4 regions of the Hymenobacter sp. AT01-02 genome follow, and region 1 is predicted to be linked to each of the others. Evidence: riboswitches for the same ligand, from Rfam matches in the RefSeq annotation. Region 1 holds a riboswitch; each other region holds the start of a gene.

Region 1 (7,703 bases):
GTGCCATTAAACGTCGTGAAGGGTTCAGTAGAAGAAGCCGTAGCCGTCACGTTGGGAGCCAGCACGGGCGTAAGCTCTGCATAACTAGCGCCCGAGTTGAAGGTGTAATTGACGATTGTGGTTTGAGCGAAACTATCTACTGATTGAATAAAGAAGGTGGTGAAAAGGCTTGCTAGCAGCAGCACTTGTTTCATGAGTAACAGGCAATAATGTAGATGAATAGCAATAAGTCGGTTCAGCAATATAACAACCTGATAGCTACTTCCCTTATACCTCTCCCAATAAGCCTTGCTAACACGCGCTTCTACTAGTTGAATAGAATGCTTTCGTTGCTAAAGCAGAATTTTACGGGTGTACTACAAGCAAAACAAAAGGCCTTCTGCTGGTAGCAGAAGGCCTTCTCATTACAAGGGCCGCTATGGCACCAAAATAGTACTCTAATTACTCTTTCTCGAGCCGTAGTTCAGCACCGGTAGGAGCTTTGAGCGTCAGCTTATCATCCGTCAGAGTTACGACATCAAAGGTGTTGCTTTCAGCGGCACCGTCGGGGGTCATAGTGATTTTCTTACCTGCTTGGTCGAACGTGTATTTGCCGTTTACCGCACCTGCAACCGAGGTCATATTATACTGGCCATTGGCAAAGAACTGAATACGGTCGTCTTCCTGCGCATCAGTTTGCTTTACCTTATCACCGGTGGAGCTGAGCTCTTTATCGGTTTTCCAGGTTTTGCTTTCGGTGCCATACAGCATGTTTACGCCTTCTACTTTACCTTCTTTGCTACCGCAAGAAGCCATGAACAATGCCATGAGGACGAGCAGGCTAGCAAGGTAGCGGAGGGGAGTGAATTGGGTTTTCATGGGAGTAGGGAGTTGGTTGGAGAATACAGATGTAACCGCTGGGCTAGGGCCCAACTTGCGCTTCTTACGGCGGGTTGTTGCAAGATGTTCTGGTATGTACTGTTGAGTTTATACTACGTACAACCTAATTGCAAGCCCGGCGTAAGAAGCCTACAGCGCCAATCATCCACCTGATACTCGGTGCTTTCCCCCTCACTTTTAATTACCTACTACTATGGGACTGTTTGATTTTCTTTCCAACGACGGCGATAAAAAACCTGTTCAACCTGCTGCAAAACCCGCCGCTGGTGGGGCCACCGATTTCTTCGGCAACGCTGGTAACGCGGCCAAGCCTGCTGCCCCCACCGCAGCCGCTGGCGATACGTATACCGTAGTAAGTGGCGACTCGCTTTCTAAGATTGCCAAAAATCACTACGGCGACGCCGCCAAATGGCACCAGATTTATGATGCCAACAAAGCAACTATCGGTTCTAATCCTGACCGCATTGAGGTGGGCCAAGTACTTACGCTGCCGAAGCTGTAAGCAAGCCTTTCTCTTAGTAATGTCCTAAAAAGCCATCCTGTGCAGGATGGCTTTTTTTGTACTCTGGCGCCTATCTGGGTGGTAGAAAAATCGTTGTCCGTGCTATAATCTGCTGGCCAAGTCAACGACTATTTTCTTTATCAACTAGTGGAGCACTGTTCCACAGCCGCCCAAACAGGCACGTAACACGCTGGCACAAGCACATATATAGCCTAATCGTGGTATAGTGAGGCAGCCACGAGTAGAAAATATTTTTTTCACCTAAGTGTTGCATATGTCAAAACCACTGCCATACATTTGCAATACCAACACGGTACTCCTCTGCTAGCGGCAGAGAAGTTTTCATAGGATTTATACAGAAGTGGCGAGAGAACAGGCTCCGTGACCCACTGGCAACCATCGACCGCGCGAAAGGTGCCAATTCCTGCCCGACCCGGCTTCCGCCGAAGGGGCATATAACTCAGAGTACCATGGAAAATCTATTCGCTTTCGCCCTTATTCACCCATCTGCCCCGGCCGCCACGCTGCGCTCCGGCTTGCTGATGGGTTCTTGCGTTGCTTTCACCGCCACTGCGGCCTCAGCTACTGCCCGAATGCGAATGCGCTGCTGTTGCAGCGCCTGCTACTAGTCGCCTAGTCTTCGCGACCTAGCTCCTCCTCTTTCCCTGGCTTTGCTGGTGGTGCCCTTATGCGGCACGCCACAGCCTTTGCGCAAGCCAACCAGCTAGCTTCCACTTAGTTCTGCTGGCTCTACTGCGCCCTGCTGCTCTTCTACGCGGCTCCCTTCCCCCTACAAATTTGAATCTCCTTCTTCCCGCTACTCTCTAAACTCAGCATTGCCATGTCGACCCAAAACTTCCACTTCGAGACGCTCCAACTCCACGCCGGCCAGCAGCCTGATCCCGTAACTGGCTCCCGGGCGGTACCCATTCACCAGACTACTAGCTACGTGTTCAAAAATGCGGAGCACGGAGCTAATCTGTTTGCGCTGAAGGAATTTGGCAACATCTATACTCGCTTGATGAACCCCACCACCGATGTGTTCGAGCAGCGCATTGCCGCGCTGGAAGGTGGAGTTGCAGCACTAGCAGTATCCTCGGGGCAGGCAGCTCAGTTCATCGCACTGAACAACATCCTACAGGCGGGCGACAACTTTGTGAGCACTACTCACTTATATGGCGGCACTTACAACCAGTTCAAGGTAGCTTTTAAACGCTTGGGTATTGAGGTACGCTTCGCCGACGGCGACCAGCCCGAGAAGTTCGAAGCCCTGATTGATGACAAAACCAAGGCTATCTACCTCGAAACCATTGGCAACCCTAGCTTCAGCGTGCCCGACTTCGAGCGCATTGCGGCCATTGCCAATAAATATGACCTGCCCTTGGTGGTAGACAATACTTTTGGGGCGGGCGGCTACCTGTTCCGCCCACTGGAGCACGGCGCGCACATTGTAGTAGAATCGGCTACTAAGTGGATTGGCGGCCATGGTACTAGCGTAGGTGGGGTAATCGTAGACGGTGGCAAGTATGACTTTGGCAACGGCAAGTTCCCACAGTTTACGGAGCCTTCTGAAGGATACCACGGTTTGGTGTTCAATGATGTATTCGGTAAGAATGGCCCCTTCGGCAACATTGCCTTCATCATTCGGGCCCGGGTAGAAGGGCTGCGTGACTTTGGTCCTTCGCAGAGCCCATTTAATGCCTTCTTGTTGCTGCAAGGCCTGGAGACGCTAAGCCTACGGGTGGAGCGCACCGTAGAAAATACCTTGCGCGTAGCTACCTGGCTCGAGCAGCACCCCCAGGTGGAAGCCGTAAACTACCCCGGCCTGCAAAGCAGCGCTACTACCCACTAGCCCAGAAGTACCTAACCCGGGGTGCGGGCGGCGTGCTCACCTTCGCCATCAAAGGCAATAAGGAAACGGCTACCCAATTCATCGACAACCTGAAGCTGGTAAGCCACTTAGCTAACGTAGGCGACTCCAAGACGCTGATCATTCAGCCCTCGGCTACTACCCACCAGCAGCTCTCCGAAGAGGAACAGCGCGCTGCCGGGGTAACACCTACTCTACTACGCCTATCGGTTGGCATTGAGCACTTCGAGGATATCCGTGCCGATCTGGCCCAGGCATTTGAAGCGGTGCGCAACGCTACTCCGGCCCAAACGGAAACAACAGGTACTCTGCTGCCCGAGCCAGAACTCGAACACGCCGCCACGCTGGAGGTCTGAGACCAAGAGAGGGGTTGAGAGGCCGGTCGTTCAGGAGAGCGGCCGCGCATCAGACTCCAGCTAGCGGTTTGCGGGCAGTCCAGCAGCTTTTTTGTGAGAGAGGGAGCCGCTGACGATACTGCCCGCACCCAGCCGGGGCTGAGCTGGTATAGAACTAGCTCAGCCCGCGGACTGGGATTCTACCCGACTATTGCACTGCTTACCATGGCTGATTCCGAACAACAGGTATTCCGACTACCCCGGCCGCTCCGGCTGGAAAGTGGCGCCGTTCTGTCGCACGTGGAAGTGGCCTACCATACATTTGGCCGCCTCAATGCTAGCCGCGACAATGTAGTTTGGGTGTGCCACGCCCTAACCGCCAACGCGGAAGTAGAAAGCTGGTGGCCCGGCCTATTTGGTGCTGGCACCCACTTCGACCCCGCTGATTGGTTTGTGGTGTGCGCCAACGTACTAGGCTCCTGCTACGGCAGCACTGGCCCGCTCACTTCAAATCCCGAAACGGGCACTGCCGCCTACCACGAGTTTCCGTTGCTTACCATCCGGGACTTAGTAACGGCACACGAAGCACTGCGGGAGCACTTGGCATTACCCCGTGTTCATACGCTTATTGGCGGCTCTTTGGGAGGCCAGCAGGCAGTGGAATGGGCCATTCAGCGGCCTTCTCTCTTTGAGAACCTGGTACTACTAGCCACCAACGCCCGGCATTCGGCCTGGGGCATTGCGTTCAACGAAGCACAGCGCCTCGCCATCTTCGCCGACCCAACGTACGAGCAAGCCACTCCTGACGGTGGCGCTGCCGGTTTGCGCGCTGCCCGGGCCATGGCCTTGCTCAGCTACCGCAGCTACAATGCGTACGGACGCACGCAAACCGAGCCCAACGACGAAGTACTGCAGGATTTTCTGGCTAGCTCCTACCAGCGCTACCAGGGCGACAAGCTTGTAGCGCGCTTCAATGCCTACAGCTACGTGTCCTTGTCTCGCAGTATGGACTCGCACCACGTCGGCCGTGGCCGCGGTGGGTTGGCAACTGCCTTAGGTCGCATTCAGGCACGCACATTAGTTATTGGTATTTCATCGGATGTGCTGTTTCCGCCCGCAGAGCAGCAGGTACTAGCTCGCCACATTCGGGGAGCCACGTACGCCGAAATGGATTCAGCCTACGGCCACGACGGTTTCTTGATTGAAACCGCCCAAATCACGCATTTTCTCGAACGGTTTTATGTCCAAACCTACGTTCACTAAGTCTGCGCTGCCTCAAGCGGCTGCTTCGGTATCTTCTACTCCCGCCGCGCAAGTGTGGCAAGTAGGACTGATCGGCTTCGGCTGCGTAGGCCAGGGCCTCTACGATATCCTGCAGCAGCAACCCAACGCCAGCTTTGCCATTAGCCGCATCGTGGTAAAGAACCATACCAAGGAGCGCATTCTGCCAGCCGAGCGGTTTGAGTTCGACGTTGATGCTCTGCTAGCCGACGACTCGCTGGACGTATTGGTGGAGGTAATTGACGATGCGGAGGAAGCGTTCCGAGTTGTGGCCGAAGCCTTGCGCCGGGGCCGCCGGGTAGTTACTGCTAACAAGGCCATGCTGTCGCGCCACTTGCCGAAGCTCGTGCAGCTACAGCGCGAAGGTCAAGGCACTTTATTATACGAAGCGGCCGTGTGTGGCAGCATCCCCGTGATTCGTACCCTGGATGCCTACTTTGGGGCTGAGCCCCTGCGCCGCCTCACGGGCATCCTCAATGGCTCTTCTAACTACGTGCTGACGCGCATGGGCGAGCAAGACTCCGAGTATGCCCCCGCCTTAGCTGAAGCGCAGACCAAAGGCTTTGCTGAAACCGACCCCAGCCTCGACATGGGTGCTTTTGACCCCCGCTCGAAGGCAGTGCTATTAGCGGCTCACGCCTACGGTACTTTCCTACAGCCTGAGCAAGTACTCAACTTGGGTATTGAAGGCATCAGCGCCGTTGATATTGCCTTTGCCACCAGTCAGGGCCAAAAAATTAAGGTGGTAGCAGGCTTGCAGCGCCTACCTGATGGTCGGATAACGGTGCTCGTGACGCCCCAGTTCGTGGGGCCCGAGTCGCCTCTTTACACTGTAGACCACGAGTTTAACGGGGTTGTTATTGAAGCCGATTTTGCCGGCGAACAGTTTTTGCGCGGCCGCGGTGCTGGCGGGCACCCTACCGGCTCGGCCGTACTAGCTGATTTGGCGGCGCTGCGTCAGGGCTACGCCTATCACTACCCCAAAGCCACCGCCACCGCCCCCGAGTACGCCTCCGACCTAGAAGTTGAAATTTACCTACGCACCGACGAGGACCGTCTCGTTGATGTACTAGATTTCAGTGAGATTTCGGAAGAAGCCGACGAAGACGAATACGTGGTTGGTTACGTTGCCCTCGAAAACCTAGTGCGCCACCGAGACCTCCTGCGCAAGTACGGCGCGTTTGTGGTTCGCACGGGCCGCCTCCGGCCCATCAGCACCGCTGTAGCAGCGACATTGATAGAAGAAGAGTCTTTGTAAGCACTAGTCCGTGCCAATGACTTAGGTATCCCCTCCCACTGCATCAGCGGCGGGAGGGGTTTTGGTTTGCTAGCTAATTGATTTCGCTGCCCTTACTTCTTAGGCGGAGCGGTAGCTGGTGATGGCGGAGTTGGGCTAGCTGGGGCAGTAGGCTGGGGCGGAGTTGTCTCGGAAGTTTCCTGTCCTACTGGTATAGTTGGAGCAGGCAGGAGCGTGTCCTTCGGGGCAACCGTAGCTTGAAGGATAGTAACTGGCTTCACTACCAGCGTATCGGGCTTTGGCGCTGGCTGCGGGAGAACGGGCACTGCCCGCGCCCGCAATAGGGCCACTGGACGGGGCTGGGGCTTGAGTGCCGCGGCCAGCAACGGCCCCGGCAGCCCCACCCCGAGCAGGGGACGTAGGAAGTCGCGGGCAGCCACAAAAGCAGTATCGAGGTAGGCTGGCTCTACGGAGTAGGGTACGTGCCCAGCCCCACGCAGGCGCCGAAGCACATTGGGAACTCCCACAGCAGTAGCCCGCTGACTAACCGCCCCGCCCCCGTACACCCGCTGAGCAGGGAGCGGACTGCCTACAAAACCCCGGCCATAGGGAACCAGCCCGTCGCGGGTGCCGTGCACGTTGCATACGGGTACATCGCCAGGCTGTAGCCAGCGCAAGTTGGCTAGGGCGCCACACAGGTTGATCACGCCCCGCGGGCGGCTGCTGTAGCCAGCATTACCCCCGTTGCCTTCTAAGCCTCCGAAGTCAGCTATGTGCAAATAAGCTGGTACTTCCGCTGGTTTATCGAGGTAGGCGGTAAGCAAAGACATAAACCCGCCCGCCGAGGAGCCACCCACGAAGATGTACTGCGGATGTACCCGAAACCGGCGCGTTGTAGCGGCATCGTGGCGGAAGAACCGGATAGCGGCGCGCATATCCTGAGTTCCGCGGATGGCCGCCCGCCCAATGCCGACGGTATCGAAGGGAAAGAAGTACAGGCGATAGTCGATGCTGGCTGTCACGTAGCCCAGGCGCGCCAACCGGGTACAGAGCGTAGTCATCACGGCATCGTCGCGGGTACCGGTTAGGAAGCCTCCTTCATGGGCAAATACGATGAGGGGGCGCCGCCGCACAGTATCGCCCAGCGGCTGGTACACATCCATGTAGAGCGGCTGCGAGCGGCCAATAAGGTCGGAGGCATGGGCAAATTCTACGTTGCGCAAAATTTGCACTTGCCGGAACCGGGGCCGGTGGTAGCGCCCTCCAGTTGTATCAATCTGGGCGTGGCCCGGTGTGGTATCTAGCAGCAACCCAACCAGCAAGGCTAGGAGCAATACGTACTTCATGCGAGTATAAGAAAGCCGAGACAACAGGCTCGGATAGTAGTCTTCCGGTAAAGATACCGGAGGGCCACCGGCTATACTCCGGCTCAGCTGCATATTCTACTAGATAGGCTACATATTGATACTACCCCACCAACGCACAATAGTACGCTAGTGGGGTAGCATCGAAACTCGTAGCGGTGGAGTAGCCCAATGCGGCCAGACCTATTCAAATATGATTCGTTGCGCAGCCAAGCCCTCAGGCCGTACTAGGTAG
Region 2 (7,703 bases), on a different contig from region 1:
AACAAGGCCTCAGGGGTAGCAAGCCGTGTTACTTCGCCTATTACAATAATGGCCGGGGCGCCCATACCAGCAGCTACTGCCCGAGCGGGTAGCTCGGCTACGGAGCCAGTCACGAGGCGAGCGGTCGATAGGGTTCCATTCTGGATAATGGCTGCCGGCGTGTTGGCTTGCCCATGCAGGCTGAACACCTCTACAATGCGCTCTAACTCGCCCAGGCCCATTAGAATAACGGTGGTGGTGCGGGAGCCAGCCGCCTCGGCCACACTGCCCGATAGCTCACCCGTAGCAGTAGTGGCCGTAATCACCTGGAAGCCTTCGCTGGCGCCGCGGTGCGTAACGGGGATGCCTACGCTACCCGCCGCTGCCACGGCACTGCTAATGCCCGGCACGTAGTCAGTAAGCAGGCCGTGCTGCTCGGCATACAACATTTCCTCCCGACCCCGCCCAAAAACGAACGGGTCGCCCCCCTTAAGACGCACCACGTGCCCGTACTGCAGAGCGTGCTCAACAATGAGCCCATTGATTTCGTCCTGAGAGTAGCTGCGTAGACCCCGGCGCTTGCCCACAAATACCTTGAGGGCTTCTGGGCGGGCGTGCTGCAGCAGGTCGTTGTTGGCCAATGCATCATATAAGATGACATCAGCTTCACCCAGCACCCGCGCCCCTTTCAGCGTGAGCAGTTCCGGGTCGCCGGGGCCGGCGCCTAGCACCGTAAGACGGGGAGTGATGGTGATTGGCATAGTGGAAAAGGGAGCGGAAAGCAGCGTAGGGGGCTCCAGCGCATTGCCGAAGCAGTGAGGGCGAAGCAGCCGGCGCCTTCTGGCTAGATAGAAAAGACCACCGGCGGCGCTATGGGTGCCGTGAAGTACTCGGAGTTGGCAGCTTCTACCAGGCCGGCAGCTACCGTATCGCCGCTGACTTCATCTACCAGAATAAAGGAACCGGTAGCCCGGTTGTCCTGGTAGTTGTCAACAGCCAGAGGCAGGGCGGTTTTGATGCGCACCCGGACGATGTCGTTAAGTTGAGCCGTGTCGGCGGCGATGTGCTCAAACGTCTGCACGTTCACCTTGTAGAGGATAGTAGGAACCGCCGCTTTCACGAGGGCCGTGTGGTGTTGGAGCAGCAGCTTACGACCAGGAGCCAGCGGCTGCTCGCTCATCCAGCACAGGGTAGCTTCCAGTTCACGCGTGCTCGTAGGCTGATGCGCCACGGGTACAATGGTGTCACCACGGCTCACATCTACGTCATCGCGCAGGCGAATAACAACGGCCTGCGGGGCCGAAGCGGACTCTACTTCCTGCTGATTGACCTCAAGGGCTTCAATCTCCGACTCCAGGCCCGAGGGCAGCACCAATATCCGGTCGCCCCGCCGATACTGACCACTCTGGATCTGACCGGCGTAGCCCCGGTAGTCGGGTAGCTCGGGTGTCTGAGGCCGGATAACGTATTGCACCTGGAAGCGAGGATCGGCTGCTTTTTCCTCCGAGCCCGGCACGCTTTCCAAGTGCGCCAGCAGGTTGGTGCCGGTGTACCATGGCATGTGCGTGGAGGGCGTCACCACGTTGTCGCCTTGCAGCGCGCTGAGCGGAATGGCCACGGCCGCTGGCAAGTGGAAGTGGTTGGTCAGGTCGGCGTAGTCGGTTGCAATCTGATCGAATACCGCCTGATCGTACCCAACTAAGTCCATCTTGTTCACGGCCAGTACAAAGTGACGGATGCCCAAGAGAGCGGCAATCAAGGTATGGCGGCGGGTTTGCTCAATTACTCCCTGGCGCGCATCGACCAGCACAATGGCTAGGTCGGCATTGGAGGCGCCCGTCACCATGTTGCGGGTGTACTGCACGTGGCCTGGTGCATCGGTAATGATGAACTTACGGCGCGGGGTAGTGAAGTACTTGTAGGCTACGTCGATGGTAATGCCCTGTTCCCGCTCGGCCCGCAGGCCGTCAGTGAGGAGGGCTAGGTCAACGGTACCATTGGAAGCTTGGCGCTTTTCCAGGGCTGCCAGCACGTCAAGCGAAACCGATTCGGAATCATATAAAAGGCGGCCGATGAGCGTGCTCTTGCCATCGTCGACGCTGCCGCAGGTAATAAAACGGAGAAGGTCCATGAGGTGAAATTGTACAGTGGTGAAATGGTGCTTTTTGTTGAGAAGAGGCGGTCGGCTTTGCTTGCTTGTCGCCTCCCGCTCACAATTTCACCGCTTAGAAATAGCCGTTGCGCTTACGGTCTTCCATGCCCGCCTCCGAGATATTATCGTCGAGGCGGGTGGCACCCCGTTCGCTTACTTTGGCTAGTAGCAAGTCCTGAATGATGTCCTCCACCGTGGCGGCATCACTTTCTACCGCCGCTGTGCAGGTAGAGTCGCCCACGGTGCGGAAGCGCACCTGTCGGGTCACAATCTCATCGTCGTCATCAAGGCGCAGGTGCTCCGAAAGGCCCAGAAGTTGGCCGGAAGGCAGCACTACGCAGGTGCGCTCGTGGCCGAAGTAGATATCGGGAAGCTGAATATTCTCGCGCTGAATGTAGCGCCACACGTCCAGCTCCGTCCAGTTGGAAATGGGGAACACGCGCACGTTCTCGCCTTTCTGAATACGGCCGTTGTACACGTTCCACAGCTCGGGGCGCTGGCGTTTGGGGTCCCACTGGCCAAACTCGTCCCGCACCGAGAAGATGCGCTCCTTGGCCCGGGCCTTCTCCTCGTCGCGGCGGGCCCCGCCAATGCAAGCGTCAAACTCAAACTCCTCAATTACTTCTAGCAGAGTGTACGTCTGCAAGGGGTTACGGCTCGGAAACTTACCGCCCGGCTCCCGCAGACGCTGCCGCTTAATGGTGTCTTCCACCTTACGCACAATTAGCTTCTCGCCCAAACGGGCCGCCAACTCGTCGCGGTAAGCCAGCACCTCGGGGAAGTTGTGGCCCGTATCTACATGCACCAGTGGAAAAGGAAACCGACCCGGACGAAACGCCTTTTCTGCCAAGCGCGTCAGTACAATAGAGTCTTTGCCACCTGAGAACAGCAGCGCGGGGCGTTCAAACTGGCCCGCTACTTCCCGCAGGATGTGGATAGCTTCGGCTTCCAGCCGGTCGAGGTAATCAAATTGGGGGGTACTCATATTTAGTTGGGCGTGTAGGTCGGCTACAAAGAGGGCCGACTGGCCGTAGAAGGTTACTAATGGGAAGGGGAGGGTACGGGCTCTACCACGGGGTCGGGGCCATCGTGGTGGGCCGTGGTGTGCAAGCCGCATTCCTTAGCGGACAGGTCCTCCCACCACCACCGGCCAGCGCGGAAGTCCTCGCCGGGACGAATGGCACGGGTGCACGGCGCGCACCCAATGCTCACAAAACCCTGCTGGTGCAGCGGGTTTACGGGAATGCTGTTTGCGCGGGCAAACTCCACCGCTTGCTCCCACGTCCAGTCGAACAGAGGGTGCACCTTCGTGAGCTGGTGCGCTGCATCCCACTCCACCGGGTCCATGGTTTGGCGGTTTTGCGACTGCTCAGCCCGGATACCCGTTACCCAGGCTTGCTGCCCCGCTAGCGCCCGGTTCAAGGGCTCTACTTTGCGGATAAAGCAGCACTCCTTGCGGTTGTCAACGCTTTCGTAGAAGCTGTTGGGCCCTTTGGCAAGCATAAGCTCCTGCACGCTTTCCTGGCGGGGAAAGAATACCTCAATGGGCTTCTGATACTTGATCAGGGTTTTGTTCCAAGTAGAATAGGTCTCCTGGAAGTTACGGCCGGTATCCAGCGTAAACACCCGAATAGGAAGGTCGTTGCTGAAGATCAAATGACTTATGATTTGATCTTCTAAACCAAACGAAGTAGAAAAAACCGCTGTGCCGGGAAAATGCTCTGCTACTAAGCGGAGGCGCTCAAGGGCAGAAGCTTGCGTCAGCGGTAAGCGCAAGGCGTCCAAGTTCGGAACGGCCTGCGCAGTAGAAGCTGCGGACATAAATAGACGTGTTCTAGGAGAAAAACTTGCCGGTCGGGGCAAGGGTCCGGCCGGAAATTGCCCTGGTGTTGAAGCGAGGCGCTATGCGTGACCAGCTGAACTACTACCGGGCAAAACGGCGGCGCGTGTAGGAAAGAAACCTAGTGACCAATAAAGGGGCCTAAGTGTTTCAAGCAGCACGCAAACCAAAAAGGAACTACGCGTGAGATACTAACAACAGCACTGCATGGCCCGCTCGGTACAGACGGCCATTTCCATCATGCTACAACATCCATGCTGTACAGCAATGCGAGTAGTAGATGCGGCGAGGGTGCAGTTGAAGAAGTTCACGGCTTGTTGTTTTTATATGGTCAGGACTTGGCACCGTTTCAGATACTCTGAGGGTTGCCGGCGTTTCGTAGAGCCTGTCTCTCCACGCCTCTGTATAAAAACAATCCTTTGGTGGTAAAGAATTGGTACCGCAAAAATAGGAACGGAGCTTGAATAGTTCCAAATTTTCTTTTGGCAAGAAGTATTTGTCCAAAAAAGCAAAATCCTGAAAACAGGATTTTGGCATTATCACTTACTTATATGAAAACTATCGTTCGATAATAATTTTTAATCTGGTTTGTTACAAGCAGGTATTTAGTTGTATGTCTGGTGATTGAGAAAGACAACTGTCCTAAATAAGGGTTGTTTTCTTACTGTATAAAGCTCAGATTAGCCATTCAGTAACTAAAGTAGCTGCTAACCACTAATGGCTATTGGATTGAATTTTTCAAAGAAAAACGATGCTATGTCAACGCCGGGCTAAGCGAGCTAGAAGGGTGCGTAGCAGTTGCGTGGCTTCGGGGGCCGTGCCGGTAAGCAGGGTGAGTCCTCCATAGACGGCAGTAAGCATCACAGAGCGCACCAGCGTAGTAACCAGCAAAGATGGAAACGTGGGCACCAGCCATGCTGTGGCTGCGGCTAGGGCGGCAATGAGTAGAATAAGTGGAATACGCCAAGTGAAGGGTTGCATGCCATAGCTGTGCCACACAAACCAGGTACGCGCCAAGTTGATACTGACCTGCGCTACTGCCGCCGCCACCGCCGCACCCGAAATGCCCATCCGCGGAATCAAAAGCGTATTCAGCATGATAGTAAGTACGGCTAAGGACGTATTGAAAATCAGGTCGTAGCGGTAGCGCGGAGAGGTAACCACAATCAGCCCGTTGACCCCCGTAATGCCATCAAACAGCCGGCTACCTAGTAGCAGGAGCACAACTATGGTGCCTTCTGCGTAGCGAGCTTTCATGAGCGAATAAATGAAGTCGAGGTTGAGGCCAATGCCCAGCGCCAGAAAGCAGCCCAGCAACGTGTTGAGCCGGGTGGTGCGACGGTAGAAGTCAGCCATTCGATCCAAATCTTGCTGCTTCCAATAATCGGCTAGCAGGGGAAAAGCAATCTTGTTGAGGGAGCGGGCCGGAATGGCCAGCGCCGTGCTAATGTTGAATGCTACTTGGTAAATACCTGCGGCCGCTAGGTTTACCTGGGCGCCGACCATGAGCGTATCAATATACATGATGATGGCTCCGGATAGGCTGCTCAACAACGTAAACCCCCCAACGCTCAGGAGTTCTCGCAGGGGGCGTACGGCCAGCACAGCCCGTGTGGGCCGCATATGTAGTTCGCCAATAGCAGCAACGTAGCCCGCCAAGAGCAGAGCAATTCCGCTGTTTACCTCCACAAACCACAGTACGTATCCATGAAACGAGAGGTATCCTTGGGCGTATAGTAGTGCCCCCCCGACTATCAGTAGCCGCAAGAGAATATCTTGCACGAAGGAAGAAAAAGCCGTGTGATACAAGGCCTTGAGGTAAGCATCTTGGATAGAGTACAGCAGCGTGAACAAGGCCAGCACCGCTCCCCAAGCGTAGTAAGGGGCTAGCGCGTTGGCATCCTTAGCGTACCAGTGCAGCATCAGTGGCTCGCCGGCAAAGTAAAGAGCCGTTACCACCAAAAAACCTAGCAGCGGAATGCCAAGCAGCAGCGGTAAAAATCCGTGGTGGCCGGCCTCCCGGTTGCGGAAGTACGGAAAGAAGCGAATGCCCACGCTGGCGAAACCAAAGGCGGCTACCTGAGCATAGATGGTAGCAATGGATGCTAGTGTGCCCGTGAGGCCAAGCTGCTGTGGCTCCAAGAATTTGGGCAGCACTAGAGCCGTGTTTATAAAGCCCAGCGCCAGCCCGATGTAGGAAATAATAGTGTTACGTAGCCCTTGCCGCTGAACAATACCCAATCTGGAAAAATGAAAAGTGAGAAGTAGCGCAGGCTGAAGCGGGATAGTTACTTCTCCGCCTCCAGGTGCAAAACAATATCTTGGCCGTGAAGAAAGGCCGGATTACGGCTGCAAAGGTACTGCATAAGGGTATGGAACTCTTGCGGGCCGTTGTGGGTGTTGGCGGGGTCAAAGTTTTCATTGTGCCACAGTACCGTGCACACGCCCCCAAACCGCTCAATCTCCTGGAGCATGGGCGTCAGAGCCGGCGCTATTTCCTCAGGGGCTAGCTGTAGGTAGCGTGGGTGATGAAGGGTTGCATCCATCACGTTGAGCGGAATCTCGAGGAATAGGAAGGCGTTCCTTTGCTGAAAATTGAACGGATGAAAGGGCAGGCAGTAGCTGTTGCGAAACCCGAAATGCTCGGCAAACCCGAGGGTAGAGTCATACGTGTACAACAACTCATCGAGCAGGCCAGGGGTGATACGTGGCTCCCAACTCAAGTAGTGAAACCTGATGCCATCGGCCTTCACGCCGTTTCTAAGACGTTGCAGCCGGTGGCCTTCCTCTTTTAGCTGTCCACCCTGTGTGTTTGTACCCACACTGGCATGTAGGCCAACTTCGGCACTGCCAATGGCCGTTGCCGCGTGGGCCCACACTTTCTGAATGTTGTAGTCAGCATTGGGCGTACCGTTGGCGGCCTTGCGATATTCTGGTAGAAAGAAGAAAGTGCTTTTGGCCCCGTATTCAGCTACCTTTTGCTGTACTTGGCTTAGGTTGTCCCAGGTATCATGGGTAGTAAAGTGCTGCCATAGCTGCCGGCCAAAGTGCCGCAGGTTGCCCTGCCGCAGGGCGGCTTTAGCAGGCGCTTTCCAGGCGCTGTACAGGTTGTCAATATCGTGGGTGATACAACACGCCCAGGTAGCCTTGCCAGCCCAACGGCGCAGCCGTAGCGGCTGGCCGATGGCGTGCTCTACGGCAGTCTTCAGCACGTCGAAATAGTAGTTGACAACCGGAATAGTTACGAAATTGTAGCGGTGCTGCACGCTAGCCGAGTAAGGAAAGCGGCCGTGCTGGTCCCGCTCTTCCGAGAAGTACTCTTGCCAGCCGCTGAGCAAATAGAACGCGGCAGAAATAATGTCGGCATAAATAATGGCCTGGCCATTGGGGCGCCACTCAATCAATGGATTGTCCGGCGCGGAATCGAAAAAGAAGGGAATAGTACGGCCTTGCCACTGCCGCCACGTTGGGGCGGGAGGATAGGGGTGCTGCTGCTCAAAGAAAGGGCCTGATGCCTCGGCTACTTCAATCTGAGGCTGGTGACTAGGGTAGCCAATAGAAACTGGCGGCACCGTCTCGTAGGCCTGCCAGAAGTGCTGTAGTACGTAGGTCAACCGTATTTCGGGGGAAACCGGCATGGGATAACAAGGAAACGGCGGGGCAGTCATAGCGGCAAAGTAAGTTCTAAAGCACACTTCCGCGTTTATCGCAAGCCTAGTTCGTAGCTGCTGG
Region 3 (7,703 bases), on a different contig from region 1:
CACGTTGGTAATACGCTCCAGCTCCTTTTTCACTTCCTGCTCCGTGTTGCGCACAATGGAGTAGGCGGCCACGCCAAACTTCATGGGTGGCAGGCCTAGTTTTTCCCGGCGCTGGCTCAGGTCCTGAATGCGGCGGCCAATAGCCTCCGGCTCGTCGCCGTGCATTACGTAGCCGTCGCATTGCGCCGCAATAAGGTTCTTGGCCGCTTCCGACTCGCCGCCGGCGTAAATGAACGGTCGGGGGCGCGACACGGGCTTGGGCTGCAAAATAGAGTCGGTTACTTTGTAGAACTTGCCCTCGAAGGTGAAATGATCTTGCTTCCACAGGTTGTCTACCACGTGCAGCCACTCGGCAGTGCGGGCGTAACGGTCGTCGTGCTGCTCAAAGTGCACGCCGTACTTCTTCGCCTCATCCTGCCACCACGATGATACCACGTTCAGCGACAACCGGCCGCCGCTGATGTGGTCGATGTTGGCGGCTTGCTTGGCCAGCAACGCCGGTGAGTGGAAAGTAGGCCGCACGGCCACCATCAGCTCAATCTTCTTGGTGACGGCTGCCAGGGCTGCCGCCGTGCTCCACGCATCCAGGGAAGGCGCTTCCTCACCCTTGATGTCGTTGAGATTCAACTCCGCAATGAGCGACAGGTCATAGCCCAGGTCTTCACTGCGCTGGGCCAACGTTTTTACGTAGTCCCAATCGGCGCGCATGTTCTCGTCTTCTACGTTGCGCAGCCACCCCCCAAAAACGGGCATCCAATATCCGTATCTCATACAAAAGCAACGTGTTGAGCGGCAGGATGCGAAGCCGCGTTGGTGCGAGCCAGCAGTTCCGTTTCTAGGTAGTCAACGAAGCGCGCGTAGGGGTCAAAACCGACCACGTTCACGGCGTCGGCCACGAAGTTGGAGAGGGCGTTGATGTCATAGAACAGCACGTCGCCGTTACGGTCATCAATCAGGTATTCAATGCCACCCACGTCGATTTTAGCGGCGGCCACAATGCGCTCCACGGCCTCAATTACATCGGCTGGCGGAGTGAAGGCTTCCACCTGAATTCCCTTTTTGGGTGCCTCCGTCAGGCAGAACTCGGCCGATTGCTCCTCCGGAATCTGGCAGATTTCGGCCGGGCACAGGTTAAAGCTTTCCCCAGTGGTATACACTTTCATAGCGTATAGGAACTTGCCGTTGAGCGTTTCTACACGATGAATATTGCCGCCGCGGGGCGTCACGTACTCCTGCACTAGTGCCGTCTGGTCGATGCCCAGGTCGATCTGATTAGCTTCCACGGCCGCCTGTACGCCCTCAATGGTATCGAAGCGGATAATGCCCGCGCCGCTACCACCAATGTTCACTTTCACCACAATGGGGAATTGTAGCTGCTGGGCCGCATCGGCAATGCGCGAAGCGTGGTTTACTACAAACGACTTCGGGTACTTCAGGCCCAGTGAGGCAAACAAGGAAAGCTGCCGGGCCTTGTTGGTTTCGATGCTGGTAGCCACTGACCCATTGATGATGCGCACGCCTAGGCGCTCTAGGTGAGTAGCAAAACCAGCCGTGTGGAAAATGCCCTGCCCATGCCCGCGCAGGTAGGCCGATGAACTCATGCGGTTCACTACCAGCGAGTAGCGGCTTTCCGTTTCCGAAGGATCGTAGAGGTGATGGGCGGCGTCAATTTTCTCGTAGGGCAGGCCCCGGCGGTCTAGCTCGGCAAACAGCGGCTTAAACCACTCGGGGTGCTCATAGTAAATGCCAATAGGCTTCAATTGCTGTGACATGTGCAAGAGAGGAAAGAAATGAAGTAATTCAGACAGGCAAGGTGCGGTATAAGCAACCTCGTTTTGTAAGCGGGCGAGGCAGTACGCCACGCCGCACGGCGGGAAGTGCCGGAGTGCCGCACAGCCCCGGGCGCTACTAGCAGGTGGCTAGCGTGGCCCGCAGGGCAAAGCACAAGTGGCACCCACAAAGCCGATAATATTATCGGCGAGGGCGAAAGAGAAGGCAGGGATGAAAGTGAACTAGCACCAACAACAGGCTGCTACCGGAAGCCAACACGCCGACGAACTGCGCACAAGGCAACAGGACCCACGGAGAGCAGAAGAGGCAAAACGGAGAGCAGCGAAGGTGTTGGCTAAAGCCACGGCTTGTTGTTTTTATATGGTCAGGACTTGGCACCGTTTCAGATACTCTGAGGGTTGCCGGCGTTTCGTAGAGCCTGTCTCTCCACGCCTCTGTATAAAAACAATCCTTTGGTCAGAAAGAATTGATACTGCAAAGGTATAGCAGCATTACCCACAAAGCCAAGAGTTACTAAACGGCTAGCAGACCAAGGCCTTGCCTCACTGAGCAGCCACCTTCTCTACATGCCTCGTGCAGAGCTTGTACACAGACAATTACGATGCGGTATAGGGTGAAGTGTGCAATATATAATCAATTGAATATCAAAAAATTATACAATGCGCTTGTGGTCGAGCTGCTAGCGTATCCGTATACAGTATGGTGCCCCGTCAGAGCGGCATCTCTATTCCTGTTCATTCATCCACGCCTTCTTTTCCATGAAATTCCATCAGCTTTTATTCGCCGCTACCTTCGTACTAAGCGCCGCTACGGCTACGCAAGCCCAAACTACTCCCACCTCTACTCAGTACGGTGGAGCCGTCAACCAGACTCGTGTACCACCCGTGAATCCCGCTAATCCGGTCACTAATCCCGGCACCATCGACCAGCGGACTCCAACTACCGCGTCGCCCACGCAATCAGGTGTGATGGGTACTATTGACCAAAATCCGGCTACGGTGCCCATGCGCACTACCCCTGTAGAAAACGAGCGGAGTATACGCTTGGAAACACCTGCTACTGCTCCTGGTACGCGCCGCACTACCACACCACAGGGGACCTTACGCCGCACCACGCCTGCTACCAATACTACTACGCCTCGACCATAGCACGTAACGCTAACAAACAGAAAAAGGCCCCGTACTGATAGTGCGGGCCTTTTCTGTAGTAAGAAGTAAGTTATTGCGCTTCTTCAAGTTGGCCTCCAGCCCGAAGTAGCGAATCGGCTAGTGCCGTGAGAGAAGCACGCAACTCGCTAGGGGCGCTGGCTGCCGCTTGGGAGGTTTGGCTACCGAGCATGCTGAGCGAAGCGCCAATAGCACGAGCATCCATTCCGGCGGAGCCCATGCTAAGCAAAGACTCCAGGTTGCCTAGTTCGCGGCTGATGTCTTGCAAGGCAGGCTCGCCACTTTGCAGCAATTCTTGCTTCCAGGTTCCGGCATTTTCAATGGCGGTGCTGAGCGGAATGCTGGTCAGGCCGTTTTGGAGTGCGTGCGTTGTTGTGGTAAGAAGGTCGGTAGTAGCCATGAGGGAGGAGAAAAAGGTAGGGTGGTGATAGAAGGTAGGGCAGCGTTATTCGGTGGTGGCCCCAGCCAGAATGGCAATGCGTCCTACATCGCGCAGGATGCCACAAGCCCGCTGCGCACTGGCTTCCTTGTCTTTTATTTCCAGCATGATGTCTACGTCCAGGTCGCCCACATCCACCAAGAAATTGCGGAACAAATCCTCTTCAAGAGTAGCGGTATGCTTGCCTTTTCGCTCGCCCAGCGCTTGGGAGCTATAGTCCATCATCATCACGCCGTCGCGTTCAGGGTGCCAGGTAGCAGCCGCTAGGCGCAGTGCTTCCATCATCGGCTCCCCGTGGTTAAGGCACTCGTGATGAAAATTGTCGAAAAGGATAGGAATACCCACGGCCGCGTGCACCCGCAAGCAATCTTGCAGGCTAAACAGCCGGTCGTCGTTTTCGATAACTAGGCGGGCCGTTACGGCCGCAGGCAGGCGGCGGTACGTATCGATAAAGCGCGATATGGCCAGCTCCCGGTCCCCGTAGAGGCCCCCCACGTGAATCTGAAGCTTGTGGGTGCTATCGAGGCCCATCAGGTCCAGCATCGAGCCCTGGTACACCAGTTCTTGAATGCTACGCTCCACAATGCCCGCGTCGGGGGAGTTCAGAACCACAAACTGGTCGGGGTGGAAAGACACGCGCATGTGGTGGGCTTTGATGTAGTCGCCTACTGCCCGGAATTCGTCGGCAAAGCGTGTCTGCCACGGAAACACATTGACGGGGTGGGAGCCAAAGGGAACTATGCCCGACCCAATGCGGAAGAAGAGCAGGCCTTGAGCCACGTTGAACTGCAAAATGCGCAGTAAGCAGCCTAGGTTATTGGCTACGGCCAGCTCTACTCGTTCATCCGAGTACGAAGCCAACCGGAAAGTGCTGGTAGCGGTGCAGTCCAAGGACTCATTCACGCAAGGATATCCGATTCTCATACCCTGACTTACGAGAGAACGAGTGAAAGGATAAACCCAGGACTAGATGTAGTAGTGCTTTGCCGGATACGCGCGTGTACTCACGCGGTAGGCATACTAGTACAGAACTCAACAGGGCTGCTTTTTACTCCTCATACCCGCGGTTGTCCTTGAAGTTTTTGTTGTACTTCAGCCGAGCTTTGCGGGCCCGTTCGGCGGCTTCTTCGGCCCTGATTTCTTCCATCTTCCGGCGCTGCTTGCCCTCGCGCGAGAATTGCTCATACAGCAGACTCACGGGGCTAGCGAGGTTAGGAGTAGGAGCCTTGGGCGCAGCCGAATCGACGGGGAACAAGGGCTTGGGGGCCGGTGGGCGCTTCACGGCGCTGGTGGGTGCGGTGCTAGGCCGCTTGATATTGCGTAAGGCCCGGTTGATGGTAGCCCGGTCGGGGCGGCCTTCCTGCACGCGCACCTCACCCAGCCGGATGGTGTCTTGCTGGAGCTTGATCTGCACGATAAACTGCGACAGTCCCGTGCCCCCCAAAGGCATCCGTTGGGCCTTAAAGCCCACAGCCCGGAAAATAAGCGTGTCGGTATTGTTGGCTGAGATGCTAAAGTCGCCCTCATTGTTGGCTACTACCCCGCGGCTGGTGCGCTGAATTACCACCGAGGCGCCTGGAATAGGCTTGCGGGTGCTGGCATCCGACACCGAGCCGGTAACGCGTACCTGCGCCGCTGCGGTCCCGGCACACAGTACCAGCACAAACAAGACAAACCAACGGGCCAACAAGAAATCAGGCAAGCGAAACATCATGAGCGTAACAAACTAACGCACTTAAGTTGGGAAAAGTCGCGCAAACCTTTCGGGGGCCGCATTGAATCGACGGATTAACGCAAAAGGGAGACAAAAAAAGCCCGCATCGTTGCAGATGCGGGCTTTTTCTAGAAGCTACAAAGTGGGTATAAGCACGCTGCTTACTTGATTACCGATTTTTCGCCGTCAGCGGGCTTGGCCTTCATGGTGCCATCATCAGCATCGAGCTTGGCTTTATTGCCTCAGCATCTTTGATTTTTACGTCGCCGTCGCGCTTAATTTTCATCTTACCGCCATCGGCGCTGCCTTGCATGCCGGAGCTCATGCTGCTACCCGCCGAGCTGCTCATGGTTGAGTTGCCGGTGCCGGATGAGTCCATGCTCATGTCAGAAGACGAAGCCGATATGGCATCATCGTCCATATACCGGTCGTCCATGTATTCCGTCCGGCTCGATTCGTAGGCGGAGTACTGGGTAGGGTCGGTGAAGATAGACTTGAACTCCGTGTCGGAGCTGGCGTACGCATCGCGCATGGCCGCCGCCCTACCCGCCGTATCACTAGCATACTGCTGTTGCAACTCGCCCAGGCGTTTGCCCCGGTTGATGTAGGCCGTGCGTACTTTTTCGCGGGTAGCCTCGTCAAACTTCATCTTGGCGGCCATATCGGCGGCCATGCGGTCGGCGCGGCGCTGAATGGCATCATCAGAGTACGACGTGGACGTGGTAGTCGTGGTAGTGGTAGTCGCAGCGCCGTCGGTAGTAGCGGTATCCGCTGTTTTGTCTTGCGAGCAAGATGCCATCGTGAGGCCCACGGCGCACGAGAGCAGGAACAAGGTCTTTTTCATGATAATCGGAGGTTGAGAGAGGGTGGAGGGAGAGAGAATAATGGCAGCTATACGCTTCAGCTATATAGCTGGTTACCTACCGATAACCTCATTCAACAAAAAGGCCACCTGTTACTAGCAGGTGGCCTTTTAGAGGTTGTCAATACGCGTTTACGGCTAGGCTCGGCGTAGTTCTAGTACCGTTATTTCGGGCAAGAAACCTACCCGGCCATGGTAGCCGATAAAGCCCAGTCCAGCATTTACATATAAGTACTGTTTGCCGCGTTGGTATAGGCCTGCCCACTGCTTATAGGCGTATTGCACGGGGCTCCATTTCAGGAAGGGCAGGTTCACCCCAAACTGCATACCGTGGGTGTGGCCCGAAAGCGTGAGGTCAATATCGGGGTACTCATGCACCTGGCCATCCCAGTGAGAGGGGTCGTGGGAAAGCAGGATCTTGAAGGGCACCGTGGGGTCGGCGGCGGCGTGGGCCTTGTCTAGCTTGCCGTACTGCGCGAAACCCCGAGCACCCCAGTTCTGCACGCCCAGAATGCTGATTTTTTCGCCGTTGCGCTCAAGCGTGCGGGCTTCATCCAGCAGCAGTTCCCAGCCTATTTTAGCGTGGTTTTGCTTGATGCGAGCCAAGTTAGCTTGCTTGGCCGCCAGTCCGCCTTCTTCCATCCAGTTCACATAGTCGGCATAGTCGTGGTTGCCGAGGATGGAGTAGATAGGGTTTTGGGACTTGATGCCCGCCAGGGTGTCAATGTGTTCCTCTACCTCCGTAGCATAGTTGTTCACCAAGTCGCCGGTCATGAACACCAGGTCGGCGTTCTGCTCGTTGATGATTTTTACGGCCCGCTGTAGGGGCTCCTTGGAGTGAAACGAGCCGGTATGCAGATCGGAAATCTGTAGCACCTTGAAGCCATCAAACGAAGCGGGCAGGTTGGGGAAGCGCAGCGTTACGCGCTTCACAGTGTAATCGGTGCCGCCCTTAGCCATACCCCAAATTAGGGACACAAATGGAATGGCACCCAGCACCAACGCCAGCTTGCTTACAAACTCGCTACGCGAAATGGCGGGCCCAGTGCCCGGCGTGGTACTGCGCGAACCAGCCTGAAAAGCCCAGCGTGCTACCCGCACTACATCCTCCAGCAGCAGCGGAATGATGATGACAATCTTGGCGGCAATCATAGCCAGCAGCACACCCCCCAAGTACGACTTAAAGGAAGGGTGCTCGTGCCGGTTGCGCAGGGCCCAGAAGCCCATTACCCACACCACCACCGTTACAACCCAGTACAAAACCGAAAAGAGGCGCCGGGTGCCGGGCGCTGCGTGTTGCAGGGCTGTGCGCACCGCTTGGAAGCCGTACCATTCGCCCACGGCCACCAGCGCAAAAAAGATAAAAGGAAAGACAGTTCTTGACATACGTTGAAGGCAAACCCGCGCGGTGAAAATTGGTTTGGTGCAGCTTGCCGCTGCGGCAGACGCGGATGCGGAGTTTTTGCTTTAAATTCCGGGCGTTACAACAACGGTGCCCCATGCAAGAGTTTGACAATCTGACTGAAAATCTATCCGATGATACTATTCCCCCAGTACCCGCTGCTTACCAAACGCCCCCATCTTTTAGCATCAAGAGCTGGGCCGAAGAGGACCGCCCCCGGGAGAAGCTGATGCAAAAGGGCCGGGCTGCCCTTTCCGATGCGGAGCTACTGGCCATTCTGTTGGGATCGGGCACGGCCAAGCTGTCGGCGGTGGATGTGGCCAAGCTAG
Region 4 (7,703 bases), on a different contig from region 1:
AGGTCGAACACGTCAAGACTGCCAGCAACTACCTGCGGGGCACCTTGGCGGAGAGCATCGTGAATCCCCTCACGGGTGCGCTCAACCCCGATGATACCCACCTAATCAAGTTTCACGGCTCCTACCAGCAAACCGACCGTGACCTGGATAGTGAACGGAAGCGCCAGAAGCTGGAACCCCTTTACTCCCTCATGATTCGGGTGCGCGTGCCCGGCGGCATTGCCACCTCCGACCAGTGGCAGCGCATGGATGAGCTAGCTGATCAGTACGGCAACGGCACGCTCAAGCTTACCACTCGCCAAGCCTTCCAACTCCACGGAGTGCTTAAGCGCAACCTCAAAAAGACCATTCAGGGCTTCAACGATGTGCTGCTAGACAGCATTGCGGGCTGCGGTGATGTGAACCGCAACGTGATGCTTAACCCCAACCCCTACCAAAGCCCCGTGCACGCCCAAGTGTACGAAATCTCGAAGGCTATCAGCGCCCACCTCACCCCACGCACGTCGGGCTACTGGGAGCTGTGGCTGAATGGCGAATCAAAGCACAACAGCTTGCTTAGCACGGGCGGGGAAGATGAGGAGCCCATCTACGGCAAAACCTACCTGCCTCGCAAGTTCAAGATTGCGCTGGCCATTCCGCCTCACAACGATACCGACATCTTCGCCAATGACTTAGGCTTAATTGCCATTGAGGAAAATGGCGAGCTGCTGGGCTTCAACGTGGCGGTGGGCGGTGGCATGGGCATGACCTTCGGCATGGCCGATACCTATCCCCGTCTCGGCGACCTGATTGGCTATATCCCCGCTGACCAGGTAGTAGACTTGTGCGAGAAGGTAGTAACCATTCAGCGCGACTGGGGCAACCGCGAAAACCGCAAGTTCTCCCGCCTAAAGTACACCCTAGACCGCGTGGGCCTGGACACCTTTAAGCAGGAGCTAGACCTGCGCCTGGGTTTTGCGCTGGAGGCTCCTCGCCCCTACGAGTTTCGCTCCTCGGGCGACGCCTTCGGCTGGACTACCAGCCCCGACGGGCAGTCGCACCTGACGCTGTTTGTGGAAGGTGGCCGCGTGGCCGACCGTCCGGGGTATGCCCTGAAGACGGCGCTACGCGAAATTGCCCGCTTCCACACCGGCGACTTCCGCCTCACCGGCAACCAAAACCTGATTATAGCCAACGTGGCCCCGGAGCACCGCCTTTCGGTACAAGCTCTGCTGCAAGAGCATGGCATCGTCCTTGACGCCAACGATGTGCACTCGGCGCTCCGGCGTGGGGCTCTGGCTTGCGTAGCCCTCAATACTTGCTCATTGGCGTTTGCGGAGGCCGAGCGCTACCTACCCCAGCTCATGGACCGGCTAGAAATTATTATCCGGGAGCAAGGACTGGGAAATGAAGGGATTCTGCTTCGCATGACGGGCTGCCCCAACGGCTGCGCCCGCCCTTACTTGGGCGAAATTGGCCTAGTAGGTCGCTCCGTAGGTCGCTACAACCTGTACTTGGGAGCAGCTTTCAACGGAGAGCGGATGAACAAGCTTTATAAAGAAATGCTGGATGAGGACGGTATTGTAGCGGAGCTCACCCCACTACTGGCTGCCTACGCTCAGAATCGCCAACCACAAGAACGCTTCGGCGACTTTGTTATTCGTCAGGGTTACGTGAAGGCGACTACTCACGGGCTGGATTTCCATCAGTAACCCACTTGCTTCGGCCAAGCCAGAGTAACCAGAATACGTGCGCGGGGGCTTTTTAGCCCTTCTAACGCACTTTTGGCACGCGTAGCTTGGCCGAGGAAGTGTATCTTACCCTCGTTACTAGCTCCTACCCCCAACCATCATGCCTTCTTCCAACGAATTGCTACCCCAACCGGAACCGCCGCCGTCTGCCCCGAACGGGGCAAACCGCTTGTTTCCGGTTTTCCTCAAGCTGGAGCAGCTGCACGTGCTGCTAGTGGGGGGCGGGGTCGTAGGTTTCGAGAAACTTTCGGCTATGCTGGCTAATAGTCCGGCCACTGCCGTGACGGTGGTAGCCACCTACTTCTCGCCAGAGCTGAAAGTCCTGGCCGAGCGCCACCCGGCCGTGCAGCTCCGCGAGCAGGCCTACCAAACCACTGACTTAGTGGGCCACGATATTGTGGTGGTAGCTACCAACGACAAGGAACTCAATCTTCGCATCAGGACTGATGCTACGCGCCAGCGCCTGCTCTGCAACGTGGCCGATACGCCCGAAGCCTGCGACTTTTACCTGGGCTCCATTGTGCAGAAAGGCGACTTGAAAATTGCCATCAGCACCAATGGCAAGTCGCCGACTATCTCTAAGCGCCTGCGCGAGATGCTGACCATTGCCCTTCCCAACGAGTTGCATGATGTACTACAGCGCATGTCTATTATTCGGGAGCAAGTGGGGGGTGATTTTGCGCATAAGGTAAAATCCCTCAACGCCGTGACGGCTGAGCTAGCGGGAGGGCCAGCCTATGAGTCGCCGGCGGCGGCGCGGTGGCGCCGCCGGGCTACGGCGGCCCTGGTGGCCTTTGCCGCAATGCTGGTGCTTAATATTCTTTCCTTCTACTTTACCTGGCAGCAGGTGTGGCACGCGGCATCCAATGCTGAAATGTTTTGGATTTTCGTGGCCATCGGCTTTGGTGCCCAGATTGTGGATGGGCTCTTGGGCATGGGATACGGGGTAGTCACGGCCATCAGCCTCATGAGCCTGAACATCACCCCCGCCGCCGTGAGTGCCAGCATTCACACGGCTGAAATGTTTGCCAGCGGGGCCTCGGGCTATCATCATTACCGCTTCGGCAACGTGAATAAGCGCTTGTTTAAAGTGCTACTTATTCCGGGGATTCTAGGAGCCGTTACGGGGGCTTTCCTGCTTTCCAAGTTTGGCGAAACCTACGCTGGCTACGTGAAACCCTTCCTAGCCGTGTACCTGCTGCTGCTGGGTATTCGCATTATTTCAAAGGCTTTCTCAAAGCCTGCACCGCGCAAAAAGCACAAGAAGCTGGGGCTGCTGGCTGCGGTTGGTGGCTTCCTCGACTCCTTCGGTGGGGGTGGCTGGGGCCCGCTAGTAACCAGCACGCTCATTGCGGGCGGACGCACTCCGCAGTACGTAATCGGCTCCGTTAGCGTCACTGAGTTCTTCGTAACCTTTGCCAGTGCCGTTACCTTTTTCGCTACTCTGGGCATCTCGCACTGGCAAATTATCCTGGGGCTGATTGTGGGAGGCGTGGCCGCTTCTCCCCTAGCTGCCCGCCTAGCTGGGCGTATTCCTGTGCGCTGGATGTTTGTGGGCGTTGGCTCCATGGTGATTATTTGGAGCTTGTGGGCGCTTCGAAAGGTGGTCATGACTTACCTGCTGTAGTAGCACCTATACAAGGCAAAAAAGCCCCGAAAAAGTGTTTTTTCGGGCTTTTTTGGCTATAACCTCATACCGCCCTAGAACGGTCATTATAGGTAGTTGGAGACAGTGCTATTGGTGGCGTAAGGGGCGCCTGTGGCTCCTCGTCAGTAGTCAGTGGGGTAGTAGTCTGCTGCACCCGCCGTAGAATAAGTATGAGTACGAATCCGCTCAGCAATACGAGGCCTGCGTACGCGAAAGGCCACTTAAGCAGCATAGCTTCTGGGGAGTCAGTGCTCTTTCCATCTTCGGTAAGCATAGACCCGAAAGCTACTAGGTTGTTGAGCGCATGCACCGTCATGCACAGCCATAAGGAACGGGTGCGGTAATAAAGCCAGCCTAACAGCATCCCGATAAGAGCGGCATTGATGCTCTGCGCTGGGTTGAAGTGGATTATCCCAAATAGCAACGCCGACTGTCCAATGGCTATCCAGGGCTTATAGGCGCGGAGCAGGCCTTGTAGTATCACGCCTCGAAACACCAATTCCTCTAGCACGGGCGCAATAACGACACCCAGCAGAAAGGCAACTACGGGCGTCCGAACCAATTCCTTGAAGTAGTTACTAGCCAAATCTGGAAGCCCTAGTAGCTGCACAACTGACAGCACGCCGAGCATAGCAAGGACCAGCACTGGAAGCAATGCATACAACCATACTTGCTCGCGGCCGGCAAACTGCAAGGGGCGCCACCGTTTGCCTGCTTTCCAGCGTAGTAAGCCCAGAAAAGCCAGGTTTGTAGCCAAGGTCATGACCATGCCAACTACGGGCTTTGAAGCATGCGCCACGTTCTGAGCAAGAAGCATTACGGGGAGGCCCACCGCTCCGATGGCTAACAAGAACCACCCCAGAGCACCCCAGCTTTCCTTCAATGTGGGGTAGGCGCGCACTGGCGTTGCCAGCGGGCTAGCGGAGGCTTCCAACAAATTATTTTCCACGTATAATGGCGAGAAGTAAGAATACCTAATGCACCAAATCTAGCCAAACAACGGCATAAAAAACAGCCAGCCGAAGCAGTAGCGTCGGCTGGCTGTGGTACTAAATATAGTAGGTTGAAGCTGAAGGGCTACCCAACCTGGCGCTGAGCTTGCTGCCGGCCCAGTTTACTGTGCTTACGACCGTAGCCGAAGTAGATAGCCAGCCCGATGGCCAGCCACAGGGCAAGACGCAACCATGTTTCCCAAGGTAAGGACACCATCATTACCAAGCAGGTCAGAATGCCCAGAATGGGGACGAGCGGCACCAATGGAGTACGGAAGCCGCGAGGAGCGTTGGGCTCCCGTTTGCGCATAATGAGCACGCCCAAGCATACCATTACAAAGGCCAGCAGGGTGCCGATGCTGGTCATCTCCCCTACCACTGAAATAGGCACGAAGCCGGCAAACAAGGCAATGAACAAGCCAAGCAGCAAGTTGGACTGCAAGGGCGTGCGGAACTGCTCGTGGATGCGCGCAAACACAGGCGGTAGCAACCCGTCTTTGGCCATGGAAAAGAACACGCGGCTCTGCCCCAGCAAGTCCACCAGAATCACGGACGTATAGCCGATGATAATAGCCAGAATTACGGCCGAGGACAGCCAGGCGTAGGGCGTTTTTTCAATGGCAATGGCTACTGGCGCGGCGCTGTTCTTGAACTCGGTGTAGTTGGCCAACCCCGTCATGACGTGGCCAAACAGCACGAATAGCACTGTGCAAATCAGCAGGGAGCCGATAATACCAATGGGCATGTTACGCTGGGGGTTCTTGGTTTCCTGGGCCATGGTAGCCACAATATCGAAGCCAATGAATACGAAGAATACAACCCCGGCTCCCCGCAGGATGCCGCTCCACCCAAACTCCCCGAACGTGCCGGTATTCTGCGGAATGTAGGCTGGTAGTTGGCGGGGTCAATGTACTGCCAGCCCAAGGCAATGAACACAAGCACGACGGCCACCTTCAAGGTGACTACTAGCGCATTAAACCACGCCGAGCCTTGGGTACCACGAATGATGATGAGCGTAATAGCTAACACAATAAGCATAGCGGGCACGTTTACAAAGCCATGCACTACGCTACCATCTGCCAGCGTGGAGGTTTCAAATGGCGACGTCACCAGCTGGGGCGGCAAGTGGATACCGTACTTGCCCAGGAACTTCAGCAAGTACTGCGACCAACTGATGGCTACCGTAGCCGCGCCCACGGAATACTCCAGCACCAGGTCCCACCCAATAATCCAGGCAAATAGCTCGCCCATGGTGGCGTAGGCGTAGGTATACGCCGAGCCGCTTACCGGGACCATAGAGGCAAACTCGGCGTAGCACAGGGCCGAAAAAGCGCACCCCACGGCTGCCACCACAAACGAGAGCGTAACGGCCGGGCCCGCATTGTTGGCGGCCGCAATACCCGTGAGCGAGAATAAGCCCGCACCAATAATTACCCCAATACCAATGGCAATAAGGTTGAAGCCATTGAGGCTTCGTTTAAGCGTGTTGGCGCCCGTTTCGGCCGCCTCCTGCCGTAGCAGTTCCAAGGATTTTCTGAGCATGATATAGCGCCAACTCTGGATTGGCTAAGAGTGAGAAATTCAGTTATTTCTAGCCTAGGCGCACAACAGCTCCTAGCGGTTTATACTAGGCCTTTGCAGCGCAGTATGCACGCGTAGCGTTTGCGGCTACGCCGCACCAGGCAATGAAAGAACTGATAAGGAAAAAGCGAAAATCCGCAGCACCAGCAGCTAGCTACGCCGCGCGCCACCAGCATTGCCTTGGGGCTTCAACAGCAACAACATCTTTCCCAACTACACTGCCGCGCGCCGACTGCAATACGGAGAGAAGCAGCAAAAACTACAGGATAGTTGAGGGAGCGGAAGCGAAGCACCACGGTACGTTGTTTTTATATGGTCAGGAATTGGCACCGTTCCGGCAGTTGCGGATGGTTGCCGACGCGTCGTAGAGCCTGTCTCTCAGCGCCTCTGTATAAAAACAATCCTTTGGCTAGAAAGAATTGATGGAACAAAGGTAAGGGCCGCTTCGTGGTCCTGCAAGCAGCTCGGCAACTAGTCGGTCGTGCCCCCGGTTTACCTACCGCAGCTAGCCAAAGGCACTCTTCTCTCAACTCACTATCTAGGCTTAGGGGCGTTGCCGCTCTTTTGGTTTATCGTAGAGCCCGCGAAAGCAGACAGAAAAGTGCGGAGAAAAGTCAAACCGTACGTCAATGGGTTCGTACTTGCGCCTACGTTCTTTCTTGTGGTGGCTGCAAGCATGCAGCAGCCCTCCCACCGTTGCCTCTTTTACATGAACTCAGGAATTCAGAAAGCCCTGAAAGCAACCGGCTACGTGGCCGGTTCTGTGGGCGGCGCCCTCGGCCTCTACCTCACAGCTGCCGCTGTACTGTCGCGCATTACGGTACCCAAAGCCAGCACCGATCCGCGGGAGGACCTCGATATTTACATCTTTTCCAATGGTGTGCACACCGATATTGTGGTACCCATCTGTACACCCTACATTGATTGGAGCGAGACTATTCTGTTAGCTAACACCAAATCCAAGACCCCTGGCATGCGCTACATTGGGTTTGGCTGGGGCGACAAGGGTTTCTACCTCGATACACCCACTTGGGCAGAGCTTAAAGCCAGCACCGCCTTCGTAGCCATGTTTTACTTGGGCACCTCCGCCATGCACACTACCTTCTACCAGGACATGCAGGAGAGCGAGGATTGCATAAAAATCAGTATTAGCCACGTCGACTACCAGAAGCTCATTCGCTACATTCAGGAGAGCTTCCGCTACGACGAACAGGGCCAGCCTATTTATATTCCCGGTCATAGCTACGGCTCCGATGACTCTTTCTACGAGGCCCACCGCACCTACGGCTGGTTCTATACCTGCAATACCTGGGCGAACGATGCGCTTAAGTATTGCGGACAAAAAGCCAGCCTCTGGACTCCCTTCGACACAGGCATCTTCTATCAATACCGTTAAAGCGCTTTTCCTACTACTGTTTACTGCACGAGGTGGTACTGATTATCCGCCCTCTTTTCAGTATTCAGCTAATGCACTTGGCACAAATCAAACTGATGAGTCAGTGTTGAAATAGCGCATGCGGTAGCAGTTCATAGCTGTAGTGCCGAGCTGCTCCAACAGGCGGTAGTTGGCAACGGCTCCCACGGCCGCCCCAATTACGGGTACTAGCTGAGCCATTTTGGCTAAGTCGATGTAGTCCCGGTATTCCTGCTGAAAGGTGCGCCAGTCAAACTCGTTTACATCTTGGGGCAAGGTATGGCGGTAGGTCTCCCAATTGGCTAAGCGCTGATACACCTCATTGCGGGTATGCTGGC

Evidence for each region. A riboswitch is a leader RNA that binds a small molecule or an ion and turns the genes downstream of it on or off. The one in region 1 is predicted to bind S-adenosylmethionine.
Region 2: it holds a riboswitch for S-adenosylmethionine, as region 1 does, so the genes downstream of both, VI25_RS05890 (phosphoadenylyl-sulfate reductase) here and VI25_RS11590 (O-acetylhomoserine aminocarboxypropyltransferase/cysteine synthase family protein) in region 1, are expected to answer to the same signal.
Region 3: it holds a riboswitch for S-adenosylmethionine, as region 1 does, so the genes downstream of both, VI25_RS03985 (RimK family alpha-L-glutamate ligase) here and VI25_RS11590 (O-acetylhomoserine aminocarboxypropyltransferase/cysteine synthase family protein) in region 1, are expected to answer to the same signal.
Region 4: it holds a riboswitch for S-adenosylmethionine, as region 1 does, so the genes downstream of both, VI25_RS28320 (amino acid permease) here and VI25_RS11590 (O-acetylhomoserine aminocarboxypropyltransferase/cysteine synthase family protein) in region 1, are expected to answer to the same signal.

Annotation. Positions count from the first base shown of each region.
Region 1 covers NZ_JZIR02000028.1:190,291-197,993, reverse strand. Annotated here, with positions in the region: gene VI25_RS11605 (hypothetical protein) at 1-194, opposite strand, end outside; gene VI25_RS11600 (lipocalin family protein) at 442-858, opposite strand; gene VI25_RS23375 (LysM peptidoglycan-binding domain-containing protein) at 1,073-1,381, shown strand; SAM riboswitch class I at 1,730-1,843, shown strand; partial or broken gene VI25_RS11590 (O-acetylhomoserine aminocarboxypropyltransferase/cysteine synthase family protein) at 2,223-3,607, shown strand; gene metX (homoserine O-acetyltransferase MetX) at 3,812-4,849, shown strand; gene VI25_RS11580 (homoserine dehydrogenase) at 4,827-6,125, shown strand; gene VI25_RS11575 (alpha/beta hydrolase) at 6,218-7,450, opposite strand; gene VI25_RS11570 (alpha/beta hydrolase) at 7,652-7,703, opposite strand, start outside.
Region 2 covers NZ_JZIR02000014.1:212,124-219,826, reverse strand. Annotated here, with positions in the region: gene cobA (uroporphyrinogen-III C-methyltransferase) at 1-740, opposite strand, end outside; gene VI25_RS05900 (sulfate adenylyltransferase subunit 1) at 824-2,110, opposite strand; gene cysD (sulfate adenylyltransferase subunit CysD) at 2,205-3,116, opposite strand; gene VI25_RS05890 (phosphoadenylyl-sulfate reductase) at 3,173-3,952, opposite strand; SAM riboswitch class I at 4,292-4,383, opposite strand; gene VI25_RS05885 (lipopolysaccharide biosynthesis protein) at 4,731-6,212, opposite strand; gene VI25_RS05880 (DUF7033 domain-containing protein) at 6,260-7,609, opposite strand.
Region 3 covers NZ_JZIR02000010.1:77,555-85,257, reverse strand. Annotated here, with positions in the region: gene VI25_RS03990 (LLM class flavin-dependent oxidoreductase) at 1-771, opposite strand, end outside; gene VI25_RS03985 (RimK family alpha-L-glutamate ligase) at 768-1,772, opposite strand; SAM riboswitch class I at 2,145-2,236, opposite strand; gene VI25_RS03980 (hypothetical protein) at 2,550-2,939, shown strand; gene VI25_RS03975 (hypothetical protein) at 3,010-3,357, opposite strand; gene uvsE (UV DNA damage repair endonuclease UvsE) at 3,403-4,320, opposite strand; gene VI25_RS03965 (carboxypeptidase-like regulatory domain-containing protein) at 4,445-5,110, opposite strand; gene VI25_RS03960 (hypothetical protein) at 5,313-5,954, opposite strand; gene VI25_RS03955 (metallophosphoesterase) at 6,111-7,358, opposite strand; gene radC (RadC family protein) at 7,472-7,703, shown strand, end outside.
Region 4 covers NZ_JZIR02000014.1:225,730-233,432, forward strand. Annotated here, with positions in the region: gene VI25_RS05930 (NADPH-dependent assimilatory sulfite reductase hemoprotein subunit) at 1-1,691, shown strand, start outside; gene VI25_RS05935 (TSUP family transporter) at 1,831-3,357, shown strand; gene VI25_RS05940 (CPBP family intramembrane glutamic endopeptidase) at 3,422-4,327, opposite strand; gene VI25_RS28310 (amino acid permease C-terminal domain-containing protein) at 4,456-4,590, opposite strand; partial or broken gene VI25_RS28315 (APC family permease) at 4,627-5,187, opposite strand; gene VI25_RS28320 (amino acid permease) at 5,085-5,912, opposite strand; SAM riboswitch class I at 6,257-6,349, opposite strand; gene VI25_RS05950 (TIGR02117 family protein) at 6,661-7,347, shown strand; gene VI25_RS05955 (EcsC family protein) at 7,435-7,703, opposite strand, start outside.